One region of the Mucilaginibacter sp. P1_A3 genome, then DNA from elsewhere that is predicted to be linked to it. Evidence: riboswitches for the same ligand, from Rfam matches in the RefSeq annotation. Region 1 holds a riboswitch; each other region holds the start of a gene.

Evidence for each region. Region 1 has a riboswitch for S-adenosylmethionine ahead of AC1D0K_RS23545 (TlpA family protein disulfide reductase). Riboswitches for the same ligand answer to the same signal wherever they lie in the genome.
Region 2: it holds a riboswitch for S-adenosylmethionine, as region 1 does, so the genes downstream of both, AC1D0K_RS00680 (O-acetylhomoserine aminocarboxypropyltransferase/cysteine synthase family protein) here and AC1D0K_RS23545 (TlpA family protein disulfide reductase) in region 1, are expected to answer to the same signal.
Region 3: it holds a riboswitch for S-adenosylmethionine, as region 1 does, so the genes downstream of both, AC1D0K_RS01575 (peroxiredoxin family protein) here and AC1D0K_RS23545 (TlpA family protein disulfide reductase) in region 1, are expected to answer to the same signal.

Annotation. Positions count from the first base shown of each region.
Region 1 covers NZ_JBFTZJ010000011.1:192,606-196,901, reverse strand. Annotated here, with positions in the region: gene AC1D0K_RS23560 (AsmA family protein) at 1-835, shown strand, start outside; gene AC1D0K_RS23555 (STING domain-containing protein) at 904-1,572, opposite strand; tRNA gene AC1D0K_RS23550 (tRNA-Gly) at 1,781-1,856, opposite strand; SAM riboswitch class I at 2,159-2,270, shown strand; gene AC1D0K_RS23545 (TlpA family protein disulfide reductase) at 2,389-2,958, shown strand; gene AC1D0K_RS23540 (SusC/RagA family TonB-linked outer membrane protein) at 3,338-4,296, shown strand, end outside.
Region 2 covers NZ_JBFTZJ010000001.1:144,599-148,894, reverse strand. Annotated here, with positions in the region: gene AC1D0K_RS00685 (homoserine O-acetyltransferase family protein) at 1-355, opposite strand, end outside; gene AC1D0K_RS00680 (O-acetylhomoserine aminocarboxypropyltransferase/cysteine synthase family protein) at 443-1,768, opposite strand; SAM riboswitch class I at 2,018-2,128, opposite strand; gene AC1D0K_RS00675 (trans-sulfuration enzyme family protein) at 2,760-3,878, opposite strand; gene AC1D0K_RS00670 (hypothetical protein) at 3,978-4,296, shown strand, end outside.
Region 3 covers NZ_JBFTZJ010000001.1:368,272-372,567, forward strand. Annotated here, with positions in the region: gene AC1D0K_RS01570 (peroxiredoxin family protein) at 1-542, opposite strand, end outside; gene AC1D0K_RS01575 (peroxiredoxin family protein) at 569-1,888, opposite strand; SAM riboswitch class I at 2,108-2,220, opposite strand; gene AC1D0K_RS01580 (protein-disulfide reductase DsbD domain-containing protein) at 2,635-3,081, opposite strand; SAM riboswitch class I at 3,309-3,424, opposite strand; gene AC1D0K_RS01585 (family 2A encapsulin nanocompartment shell protein) at 3,806-4,296, shown strand, end outside.

The DNA.
Region 1 (4,296 bases):
AACTACCGATAGGCTGGTTACGTTCCCCAACTGGGCTATCCGCCAGGTAAAAGCGGGGCTCAACGTGGATACGCTCGACATTAAAAAGATAGATGTTAGCTACCGCGAGTATAAAGAAAGCTCCGGGAAAGCCGGGGCGGTAAAGTTTGATAATACTACAGGCAGGTTTCTCAACCTCACTAATAAAAAAACTATCCTCAGTCAGCATCCTGTTTGTACGGTTAACCTCAGTACTTATTTTATGGGCAAAGGCAAGCTCGATCTGGCCTTTGGTTTTAATTTAAGCGATGCTGCTTATAGCTACAGTTATAAAGGGCACCTGGGCTCTATGGATATGTTGGCAGCCAACCCGGCGGTTATGCCGCTGGGCCTGGTAAAAATAACATCGGGAAGGGTAAATAGTCTCGACTTTAATATTCACGGCAACAAAAAAAATGCTGCCGGTAAGGTCACATTCCTCTACAACAGCCTAAAGGTGGATTTACTAAAACGCGATGAGGAAAAAGGTTACGCGAAAAAATCGTTGATGTCTCTGCTGGCCAATGCCGTAATACTTAAACAGGATAACCCCGATGAGGGAAAGCCTGTACCGAGGTCGGCCAACTTGGTTTTTATCCGACCGGCAAATTTTCCCTTCTTTAAAACAATATGGCTTACGTTGCTCGATGGACTCAAGTCATGCGTAGGGGTAGGCAAATCGCAGGAAAAAGAAGCCGGTAAGCCAGTTACTGAAAAGGATAAAAAGGAGCGGGAGAAGGCTTTAAAAAAAGCAAGGGAGAAGAAAGAAAAAGAGGAAAAAAAATTCAGGGAGCAGCTTGAAAAAAAGAAGAATTAGAAAATTATACCCAGCGGATATAGCAGTTGGATCTGCATCTGGGAGATGCAAAATATGCGTTTTTACACCTACACGTATTGAAACTTGATCCTGTCATTAGGGAACTCATTACTGTGCTGTATTTTCAATTGCTTTAGTTTATCATCAAAATATTTATAGATCTTTTTCGAGTTTTTTTCGGCTTTCTGTTGATTCTCAAATTCTTTTTCCAGGTACCTGGAAAGGGCAAACAGGGTTCTTGGAAATTCATAAATGGTTATGGTGCCATCGTCTTCCTTTTTTGCCCGTACCCAGTAAGGGTCATTTTTTGTTGATTCACGAATATACACTACATCACTTTGTGCTTCTACCATATTGCAGTATTTAACCAAAGCGTTTAGGGTGCCCGGTATGCCTACCTTAACGTTAACCTTGCCTGGAGGGTAAGCTACAAGATTAGCATCCGGGAAAGAAAAACTAATATCGGCCTTGCCTTTTAAAAGTTTAGCCAGCCTGCCGGTAAAATTCATAAAATAACCCATCGCCAGTATTTCGGCCAGCGACCTTCTGTAATTACGCTTGTTTTCGGCATGGAAAATTATTGCTAGTATTACAGATACTACAAATCCAGACCCAAAAGCCATCCATTTATTGGGGAACGTAATAATGCCATCAAGGAAGCCGCCATAGGTACCAATAGTTGGTATAATGGAAAATATAAAATCCTTAAACGGGAAAAATCTGAAAGTAAAGGTCATGACTATCAGGTTATTAGTTAATAGTAATAATAATGATTAATTAAGTGGTATGCAAAAAATGTTGGAATTTGTTTGAATTACCACAGGCATTTTGTTGAGGAACACCTCATTCACGGCAGTGATGCGGAGCGTAAGGATAATAGCGTACAGGATGCCTGGTTATTAACCTTTTAAAAAAGAAAAGCCCTTCTTTTTTAGGGAAGGGCTCTGGAGCGAAAGACGAGATTCGAACTCGCGACCCCGACCTTGGCAAGGTCGTGCTCTACCAACTGAGCTACTTTCGCGTTGGTGTTTCCTGTTTCGAGTTGCGTTGCGGTTAACCGTGTGCCTATCTCGTTTTCGGGAGCGCAAATATAAAAAGAATTGAATACTCTGCAAGTGAAAAATACACTAACCATCTGCTTAATTTAAATTATAGGCCGGAAAGCGAATAATAAGGCTCTTATTTAAGTATCACCTTGGCTCAATTTGCGGCGCGTTGGGTGAAATTATTGGGAAGATATTTAAATGACAAATAAATTATATAAAGTCTATGTGTTTAGTAGAATATATTATATATTTGCTGACGAAATAAGTTCTTTAATTTTAATTATCAAGAAAGACTGAGGGAAAGGCCCTATGATGTCTTAGCAACCTGTAAGCCCATTGTTATAAAGGTGCTAATTCCTGTCCGCTATAAAAGGTGGAGAAGATAATATTCGCAAAATTATTGCACAGCCCATGGCTGATCATTATCTCCCTTTCTCTCTGAAATCCTGTTTAATTAAAATACTTAAAAATTTATGCCTGCTAAAAGCAGCATTAAAATTGACAACTATGAATATTAAACATTTACTCATTACCTGTTCGTTTCTGATAAGCGCCATGTTTGCCGGCGCGCAAACTGCAAAACCAACTGATCCTGCATCTATTGATCGTGGCTATATTGTAAAAGTTGGCGACCAGGCACCTGCAGATTTTGAACTGCAACTTGCCGATGGCACCAAAACCTCCTTAAAAGAGCTGCGCGGCAAAGTTGTTATTTTGCAATTTACAGCCAGCTGGTGCAGTGTATGCCGCGAAGAAATGCCCCACCTTGAAAAGGACGTATGGCAGGCTTATAAAGACAAAGGCCTGATTCTGATAGGCGTAGATCGCGATGAACCCCTTGAAAAGGTAAAGAAATTTCACCAGGAAATGAATATCAGCTATCCGCTGGCGCTTGATCCCGGAGCCGATATTTTTGGCCGGTTCGCCAACAAAAAAAGCGGCGTAACGCGTAATGTTATTATTGATAAGGATGGTAAAATAGTTTACCTCACCCGTTTGTATGATACCCAGGAATTTGCATCGATGCTAAAAGCTGTAGATGCGCTGGTTAATAATAAAACTGCATCTGTTAATTAAAAATACCGGGCAATTACGGAGTAAGTTGCTTGCAATTATTTATCCCGGTTGCTTTTTCTATAAGTCAATATCTTAATGTTATGAAAACAACAGCTACCTTTTTTCACGCCAACTATTCTTCTGATGCTACGCTGTTTACCTGCAATTCTTTCCATGGCTGTATGCAAAGCATGCGTTGTTGATGCTAACCCAACCGCAATGGTTATTTAATGAGTGTGCTTGCTGCAGCTTGTTATCTTTTAAATAACCACAAAGCAAAAATTAATTCTTTACAGGTACTATAAAGCATATCAGCGGGTATTTCATGCCAAAAAAGCTGTTAGCCAATGCTTTCATTCAGCTGTATTGATATTCAAAAACTATTCACAATCTATTTATCATGCTTAAAAATTACAAACTGTTACTGGCAATCCTGTTGCCATTTTTTCTCATCCAAACAGTTGCGGCGCAATCTGTTAAAATAAGCGGGGTGGTAACCGCAAAATCCGATGGCCTGCCATTGCCCGGTGTTAATATCTCTGTAAAAGGAACTTCCAATGGTGCTCAAACCAGTGCAGATGGCAAATTCTCCCTCAGCGCCAACGTTAACGATATATTAAAGGTTACTTATATAGGTTTCGCAGCGCAGGAGATCACCGTTAAGCAAGCTGAAAATAATTTGCAGATCATATTACAGGAGGCTGCCAATTCCCTTAACGAAGTGGTAATCACGGCCCTCAATATATCTAAAGATAAAAAATCATTGGGCTATGCTGTTCAGGGGTTAAAGTCGAAGGATATCTCCGAGGCTAAAGAAACCAACCTGGTGAATGCGCTGGCCGGTAAAATTGCCGGGGTGCAGGTAACCAACAGCCAGGGTGATATGGGTTCGTCCCGTATCATCATCCGTGGCGAAACCTCTATCGCGGGTAACAACCAGCCGCTGTTTGTGGTGGATGGTGTTATAGTTGATAACTCCCAGTTTTTGGGTACAAACGGATCAAGGGATTTTGCCAATGCCATCGCCGATCTTAACTCCGAGGATATTGAATCTGTAAGTGTACTTAAAGGCCCCAATGCGGCGGCCCTTTATGGTTACCGTGCAGCGGCCGGTGTTATCCTCATTAAAACTAAAACAGGTAAAGGCGCAAAAGGCTTGGGTATCAATATTAATTCAAATACCAGCTTCTCAAACGTACAGCTTTTGCCAAATTATCAAAATCAGTATGGCCAGGGCTCAAACGGTAAATTTAGCTATGTTGATGGTAAAGGCGCCGGTGTTAATGATGGTGTTGACGAAAGCTGGGGGCCGGCTTTGGATGGTTCGTTGATTCCGCAGTTTAATTCAAACGGCGTTGC
Region 2 (4,296 bases), on a different contig from region 1:
GTAACTGATGTGCTTTTACAATATCCCTTATGGTAAACTGCGGAAAAGCCTGTAAATATGGCTCCCCGCTTGCCGGATTAATGCTCAAAGGATTGGTTGTGCCATAGGGTGAACCCAGGATATTGGCACATACAATAAAATGCTCTTCGGGGTTAAATTTATTGCCTGTACCCACAAAGCCTTTCCACCAGTCAAAAACATCGGCATTGGCAGTTAGCGCATGGCAAATCCATATCACATTATCCTTCTCCTTATTTAATCTGCCATAAGTGTGAAAGCCAATCTCCAATTCATGTAATTGCTCGCCGGATTCAAGACCGAATGGTTGTGTGTACTTAAATATTTCTGTGTTCATTCTTCTGTTTTGTTATCGCGGGTACAGCTAATTTTAATTTAGCTGCATCCCGTAACAACTTTACTATATCACTTAAAAAAAACTATACTATACTAATTGGGCCGATGCCCTTTTTATTTTGGCAAATGCCTGTTCAAAATCTGCTTTAATATCATCAATATGCTCAATACCAACAGCTACACGTAATGAATTAGGTGTTACACCAGCTGATAATTGTTCTTCATCAGACAGCTGTTGATGTGTAGTTGCCGATGGCTGAATAATCAATGTTTTAGCATCACCGACGTTAGCTAAATGACTAACCAGCAAAAGATTGTCAATTAATTTACCGGCATCTTCCTTATCGCCATCTATCTCAAATGATAACACCGCTCCAAAACCATTTTTAAGGTATTTTTTTGCCAATTGATGGTAAGGAGATGATTCCAATCCAGGATAGTTAACTGATGCTACCTGCGGGTGCTGATCAAGCCATTTGGCAAGCTCCAATGTGTTATCTACGTGGCGTTGTACACGCAATGAAAGGGTTTCTAAACCCTGGATATTAAGCCATGAGTTAAATGGAGATTGTGATGGACCAAAATCACGTAAACCTTCTACACGGGCACGTATAATAAACTGGATGTTGCCAAAAGGACCGCCAATGCCAAATACATCGGCAAAAACCAAACCGTGGTAACCTTCAGATGGCTCTGTAAACTGCGGAAATTTGCCATTAGCCCAGTTATAAGTTCCGCCATCAATTATTACTCCGCCAATGCTGGTACCATGACCACCTATCCATTTGGTGGTTGATTCAACCACTATACTGGCGCCATGCTCCAACGGGCGAAATAAATAACCACCGGCTCCAAAAGTATTGTCGACTATTAAAGGCAGGTCATGCTTTTTTGCAAGAGCACCTATCTTATCAAAATCAGCAATGGTAAAGCCAGGGTTGCCAATAGTTTCCAGGAAGATAGCTTTGGTTTTATTATCGATAAGCGCTTCAATGCTTTCGGCAGTATCATCTTTGGCAAAACGTGCCTCGATGCCTATTCGTTTAAAGGAAACTTTAAACTGGTTATATGTACCACCATATAAAAATGGTGAGGAAACAAAGTTATCGCCAACTTGTAATATATTATTTAATGCAATGAATTGTGCTGCCTGGCCCGATGCGGTAGCCAAAGCGGCAACGCCACCTTCTAAGGCTGCTATACGTTTTTCAAATACATCGGTAGTAGGGTTCATAATGCGGGTATATATATTCCCAAACTCTTTTAATGCAAACAGGTTGGCACCATGCTCGGCATTTTTAAATACATAAGATGTGGTTTGGTAAAGCGGTACCGCGCGTGAACCCGTTGTTGGATCAACTTCCTGACCTGCGTGTAGTTGTAAGGTTTCGAATTTTAAATTGCTGGTAGACATAGGATTTTTTTTTAGATTATAATTAATTCTTTGATGTTTAAATGGACTTTGGAAAGCTGATAAGGAAATGGATATCAGTTTAACAACACGCGCGTTTTTCGGGATTTGAAAAAGAGGAACGTGCTAAAGCATCAACAGCAGCAACACATACACATACAGCTAATATTTGAGCTAATACGTTGTATATTACCGTTTTGGGTATTAAAAATGTTGCCTGTAGTAATTTTAACTAAATTTTTCATGGTTATAAATTTATATTCCCCGGTGTTATTTGCCGGGACAGGAATTGGCACCTTCTTCAAAATTGAAGGGTTGCCAGCGGGTCATTGAGCCTGATCTCTCGCCGCTTCTTTATAAATCAATACCCGAACTATGCGGAGGATTGATCGATTATGGTATTGCTACCAAATAATGTTCCAAAGATAAGCGGATATTTATTTAAATACCAAATTAAATTTTATTTAGATAAAAGATGGGTGGACAAAGGAGCATAAGTGTTAGGAAGAAATAAAAAAGCGTGGGTATCTGCGATCTCTTCTCTCGGCAAGTAGGAGAGAAAGGTTAAATCAGGTTAGCTAACAAAGCTTGGCAAAGGGCACAAATCAATCAAGGTTACCTGCACCGTTAGGTGCTACCTGTTTGTAGAAAAAACGCGCCCTTAACCTTTGCCTCGTTAGAGGCTACCTGTCCGCTAACAAAGTCAAATACCTTGCTAATTTGCAGGTAACGCCTACGGCGCAATTTTGTTTTTTGTTGATTATTGCTACAAACAGGTAGCGCCTAACGGCGCATGCAATTGTGTAAACATAGGTTTAGCGGGAGGGCCCGCGTAAGTTCTACATTAGTTAATACACCGGAATAGTTGTTTGTGAGGACACAAACAACGGAGTAAAGTAGATATTTTTTTAATTACCAATTAGTTAAAGACTGTTGGACAAATAAGCAAAGATACTTTGTTGATTTAATCCTTGCTCCTTGATCTTTTCATCCTTTATCCATTTAAAGCCTGCTCCAAATCTTCTATCAAATCATCAATATGCTCTAATCCAACCGATACCCGCAGTAAATTGCGCGGTGTTTTTGTATCCGGCCCCTCAACAGTAGCACGATGCTCTATCAGGCTTTCCACGCCGCCAAGGCTGGTTGCTTTGGTGAATATTTTTAGCTTGTTGATGATGTTATGGGTATCATTTTCGTCGCCCTTAACTATAAAGGATAACATTCCTCCAAAGGCCAACATTTGGTCTTTAGCAATTTCATGCTGCGGATGTGATGCCAGGCCGGGATATAAAACCCTTTCTACTTTTGGGTGATATTCTAAAAACTCAGCTAATAATTGCGCATTGTACACATGCCCTTTAACCCGATATGGCAGCGTTTTAATACTGCGTACCAACCAAAAGCAGTCGGTTGGGGAGGGGATAGCACCACCCATTTCCTGTACCTGGCGAATTTTCGCCCACCAGTCGCTTTTTTCAGCGGTAATTAGCGCCCCACCCATCAGATCGCTATGGCCGCCAAAATATTTTGTGGCCGAATGCATCACTATATCAGCCCCTAATGCCAAGGGCTGCTGACATATTGGGGTGGCAAAGGTATTATCAACAACAACTTTAAGTCCTTTTGCCTTTGCAATACCCACCACCTTTTTAATATCAGTGATTTTAAGCAATGGGTTTGATGGTGTTTCTATCCATATCACACCGGTTTCGGGCTTAATGTGCTGCTGCAGGACTTCGCTGTCATTAACATCAATAAAATCGAAAGTTAAAATGCCTGCGAACAGGTTTTTAAGCTGGTTACGCAAACCGTGATACATATCGTCGGGGCAAATAATATGTGTGCCCGGTTTAAGCGATTGAAATACCGCCATACCAGCCGCATTGCCCGATGAAAACGAAGCAGCATCAACACCACCCTCCAACTGAGCAATAACATTTTCCAATAATGAACGATTAGGGTTTGATGACCGGCTATAGATATGCCCACCAGGAAAATCGCCATCTACACCACGCTCAAAAGTGGTAGACATTACAATCGGCTGTATCACAGCTCTTGATGATCCATCAATATGGTTACCTGCATGTATGGCTATAGTTTCAGTTTTCATTATCGTATTATATGTTATGAACTCAAAGTAAATAAGATTATTTGTGATTTGCTGTAGCACTCAACCTCTTTTTTACGAATAGGTATAAAAACCGCAACCATGAAAAAATCCCTTATCATTACCTTGCTTATTACCATATGTTTATCAGCCTGCAAAAAAGATGCACTTACAAACGATTATGATAAAAGTTATTCGGCCTGGTTAAGTTTTAAACGAGCTAACAACAACTCCTATTCATATACGACTATAAACGGCTCGGTGGTGTCAGGTGTTAGTGGAGAAACCAAAATCACAGTGAATAAAGGTGTTGTTATAGCAAGAGATTATACGTCTTATAAATATAGCCCCAACGCGACCGGTACAGGGAGTGTAAAAACTACCTTAAGTGAATGGCACGAAGATAAAACCAATTTAAATA
Region 3 (4,296 bases), on a different contig from region 1:
CCGGTAAGTTTATTACCTGTTTGTTTCAAAACAGCTATTTTGTTAGGCACCTGGTCTTTTGAATAAACCTTCAGTTCCCATTTTCCGGTCAGGTTCGCTGTCGGAGCAATGTCTTTTCCTGGTTCAACAAAACGGTAAGTTTTTCCATATTCCGCAGTGAAAGGCAGAGAGTTACCACGGAAGCCCGGTACCAGGCTGCGGTATTCACCGCTTAACGTTCCGTCATCTTCCACTTTAGCAACCAGGGCGGCATCATAGGTATTCATTTTGATAAATACAGAGTCCCTGCCAATCTGCTTTACATGAAAGTTGTCCCGGCGGCTGCCATTAATCAGCGTAAATACCGCGTGCTCCGCGTCTTTACCCTTTAATTCAAAGTTAAAAGGAACCTTGGTTTCAGCAACGGTAAATACACCGCGCCATACACCTTGCTTAATAAATTTCACAGGCGGATTTTTATCCGCGGCTAATGCAGCTGCACCGCTAAACAATAAACCTACAGACAGGCATTTGAATGAGGTAATTAAATTGATAGTTTTCATTTGATAAATTATAGGATCAGTTAATGTTAGTTTCCTGGATGGGTTGATGGATCTGCGATAGCCGCTGTTTCCGGGGCAGGTTCAGCGATAAGTTCGTCCAACAGTTTATTAAATTTCTTTTCGTAATCTTCGTGGTATTTACCCGTTACCGTACCTGTGTAGCCTGTGTAGATCTCTCTTACATCACCTTTTCTATCAATGATAATAGTGGTTGGGAAAGCGATGAATTTATTCAATGCAGGTAGCTTCTGCGATACCAGCTTTTTATCGGCCAGGCCGCCAAAAGCTATGTCATAATTGATCTCGTATTTTTCTTTCAGCTTACCTAATGTGTATTTGGCATATTCCAGGCTGTCTTTCTGCTCAAAACCCAGTGCAATGGCTTCTACACCACGTTGATGATTTTTATTGAACCATGGAGATAGGAACACGGTTTGATCGGTACAGTTAGGGCACCAGGTGCCAATGATCTCTACGATCACTACTTTACCTTTGTATTTGTTATCACTGAGAGACACTTGTTTACCATCTATCCCCGGGAAAGAAAAATCAAGCTTTTTATAGCCTTCTTTTAAAAATGTAAGCTTGTAAGGATCAGGTAATTCCACCTCTGTTTTTTTAGCAGCATCGAACTTCAGATTTTTATAGATGCCGAAGCCTTCTTCACCGCTGATAGAGCCGTCGGCGTTGATCTTGCCTTTTATGATGAACGGACTTGGGCCGGTAAAACCACTCAGTGCAAATTCATCTCCCTGAACAGTGCCTTCCAGTTCGCGGGTATCACCAACTACGGTCATCACTACGCCAGTAAGCTTATTTCCTTTTTGTTTCAATAAGGCTATAGATGCAGGAACAGCCTCTTTACTGTAGGTTTTGATTTCCCATTTACCGGTTAAATCCGCTTTAGGGGCTACATCTTTGCCGGGTTCTACAAAGCGGTAGGTTTTACCATATTCTGCAGTAAATGGTAAAGAATTACCCCTGAAACCTGGTACCAGGCTACGATATTCGCCGCTTAGCGAACCATCGTCTTCAATTTTGGCTACCAGCGCAGCATCATAGGTGTTCATTTTAATATAAACTGAATCGGTACCTACAGATTTTACGTGGAAATTATCCCTCCGTGAACCATTAATAAGCGTAAACACAGCGTGCTCGGCATCCTTGCCTTTCAGCTCGAAATTAAAAGGTACTTTTGATTCGCTTACGGTGAATTCACCGCGCCATTTACCTTCTTTTATAAACTTAGGCTTTGGGGTTTCATGGGCCGATAATACCGTAACCCCACTAAGCACTAAAGCGGCCGATAGCAGCCTTGTTTTGGTTAAGTAGTTTGTAGTGTTCATTTTGTATAAGTTTTAATTGTTATTGATTGATGCGATGCCTGAAAATTTGGACATAAGTATTCCATTGGGCTTGATAAGCCTTTGAAAAAACGCTATAAATTTTAAAGGTGCCTGGTTTTTAAAACCAGAAAACATACTGAACCATACAACAACATCGTTTGATGGCTGCGGGTTGTGGTTGTGGGTAATGAATGTTAAATGTGTTCATGACTTTTAGTTAATTTATATTCCGGTGCATAATTACTACCGAAAAAAGTTCAGCACTTATTTCAGGTTTCTGAAAAGTTGCTATAAGATCATCGAGACTTCCTCTCCCTTATTCTTTATAAATCAACTAATTAATGGTGGGGTTAATTAGAATGGTGTAAAGATAGCAATAAATATGATAAATACAATAAAATCTATAGACTTAATAGAATATTTTTTAATTCTTTATGTTTTTAGTAATTATTTATCTTGTAAAACGATATACATCCTGGACTGCACAGCACACGCCTGATTTACCACCATAGCAAAGCAACGCACTTAGTACAGCCAGGATGTATATCTTGATTAAGATTTAAAAACCGGAAACGTAACTACGTTTTTAACAATGGCAATAACAACAGAAAAGGGTGCCACCATTCTGTTTGCGGGCTTTGGTGAATAGATTTGATCTTAGTTTCATGGTATTAGTTTGTAATTCTGCAGATCAATTGGTGGCTATTGAACTGCTTACTAATTAAGTATTTTGATTATATACGATACTATTTTACGGGTATATTAAACTCCACATCATCTGGCGGTAAACATTGCTTGTCGTTACATGCCATAAAATTTACCGTGCCGCTAACCGATGCCTGGCCCGATTTAAGTTTTACTTTTTGCTGAAATATAACTGCCTGTTCAAAATACTGCACGTTCATGCTAAACGACTTTTCATACTTGCTTACTGGCTTGGGCTCGGTTGTATTACCCACTAAAATGTAGTTGTCGTTTTTTTCAAACTTTAGCGAGGTCTTTATAGGTCCGCCATCGGCAAGATGCTGCGAATAAATGTGCCAGCCTTTATCAATGGTAGCTTTTATAAATACTACAGCTTGTTCATTATCAAGCTTTTTGGCAGCATATGACCATTTTACAGGTGTAAGGATCTGTGAAAAAGCAGTGGTGCTGATAACAATTGTTAAAGCGGTAAGTATTACTTTATTCATTTGGTAAATTCTATTTGTAATAATGTGATGTGTAGTAGTTAGCCTGCAAAGGAGGCTGTTGCTTTAAAGGAACATTAAATTAACAACACATTGTTACATCATTACGAAGCGATCTGTAAATATTGGCAGGTAATTGGGGAAAAGTGTTCATGTATTTAGTTGTTTATTTGTGTTCTTTACACTTATCTAAAAGAGAGCCGGAGAGAATACGTGTAGAATTCTATACCAACTTATCTTCCTCCCAACGGGAGCAGGAATTAGCACCTTTTACTAAATCTGAGATTCATGGTACAGGTTGCCAAGACGTCATGGGGCCTTTCCCTCTGTCTTTTCTGGATAAGTATAAAAGAACGTGATGTTGCAAATATATATTAAAAACTATAATTCCTATAGACTTTATATAATTTATTTCATTTTGTTAGTTTTTCAATAAATTGCGGGTGTTCAAGCATTCATTTTTAGGCAATAATACCGGATACAAAATCCAGAACATTTAAACATCCCCAATTTAAGTATCATTAAATCAACGCTGTATCCCCTATCTCTTCAACCTTAAAATAGCTGAACTTTAATATCAGCACTCCACTAAAAATTATTTTTTGTAATAAAATCAAATAGTATATAAAATCTATAGAATTTATATACTATAATTGTATGTCATGTAATTCTGTATTTACGGCACATTAAAATTCATTATTTAAAGCACATTCCTATTATCTAAAAAATGGCAGAGCAAAAAGCAAAACAAACAGCCCTTGGTGATGTAGCCGCCAGGCAGTTAGCGGTAGCAACCCGTACCGTTCCACAATTATCAACCATTACGCCACGGTGGTTAACCCATTTACTCAATTGGATCCCGGTTGAATCGGGCGTTTATCGGTTAAACAAGGTGGTACACGCAAACAATGTAGAAGTGGATTGCTCTTCGCGCGATGAACGTGAACTGCCATCAACCTTTGTTGATTATGAAGAAAACCCAAGGGAGTATAACCTGAGTGCTGTAAATACAGTACTGGATGTACACACCCGTGTATCTGACCTGTATAGTAAGCCTTATAACCAGATCAGCGAGCAATTGCGCCTTACTATCGAGATAGTTAAAGAAAGGCAGGAAAGCGAACTTATCAATAACCCCGAATACGGGCTACTGAACAGTATTTCGCCATCACAAAAAATTAAAACCAGGCTGGGCCCTCCCACCCCCGACGATCTGGA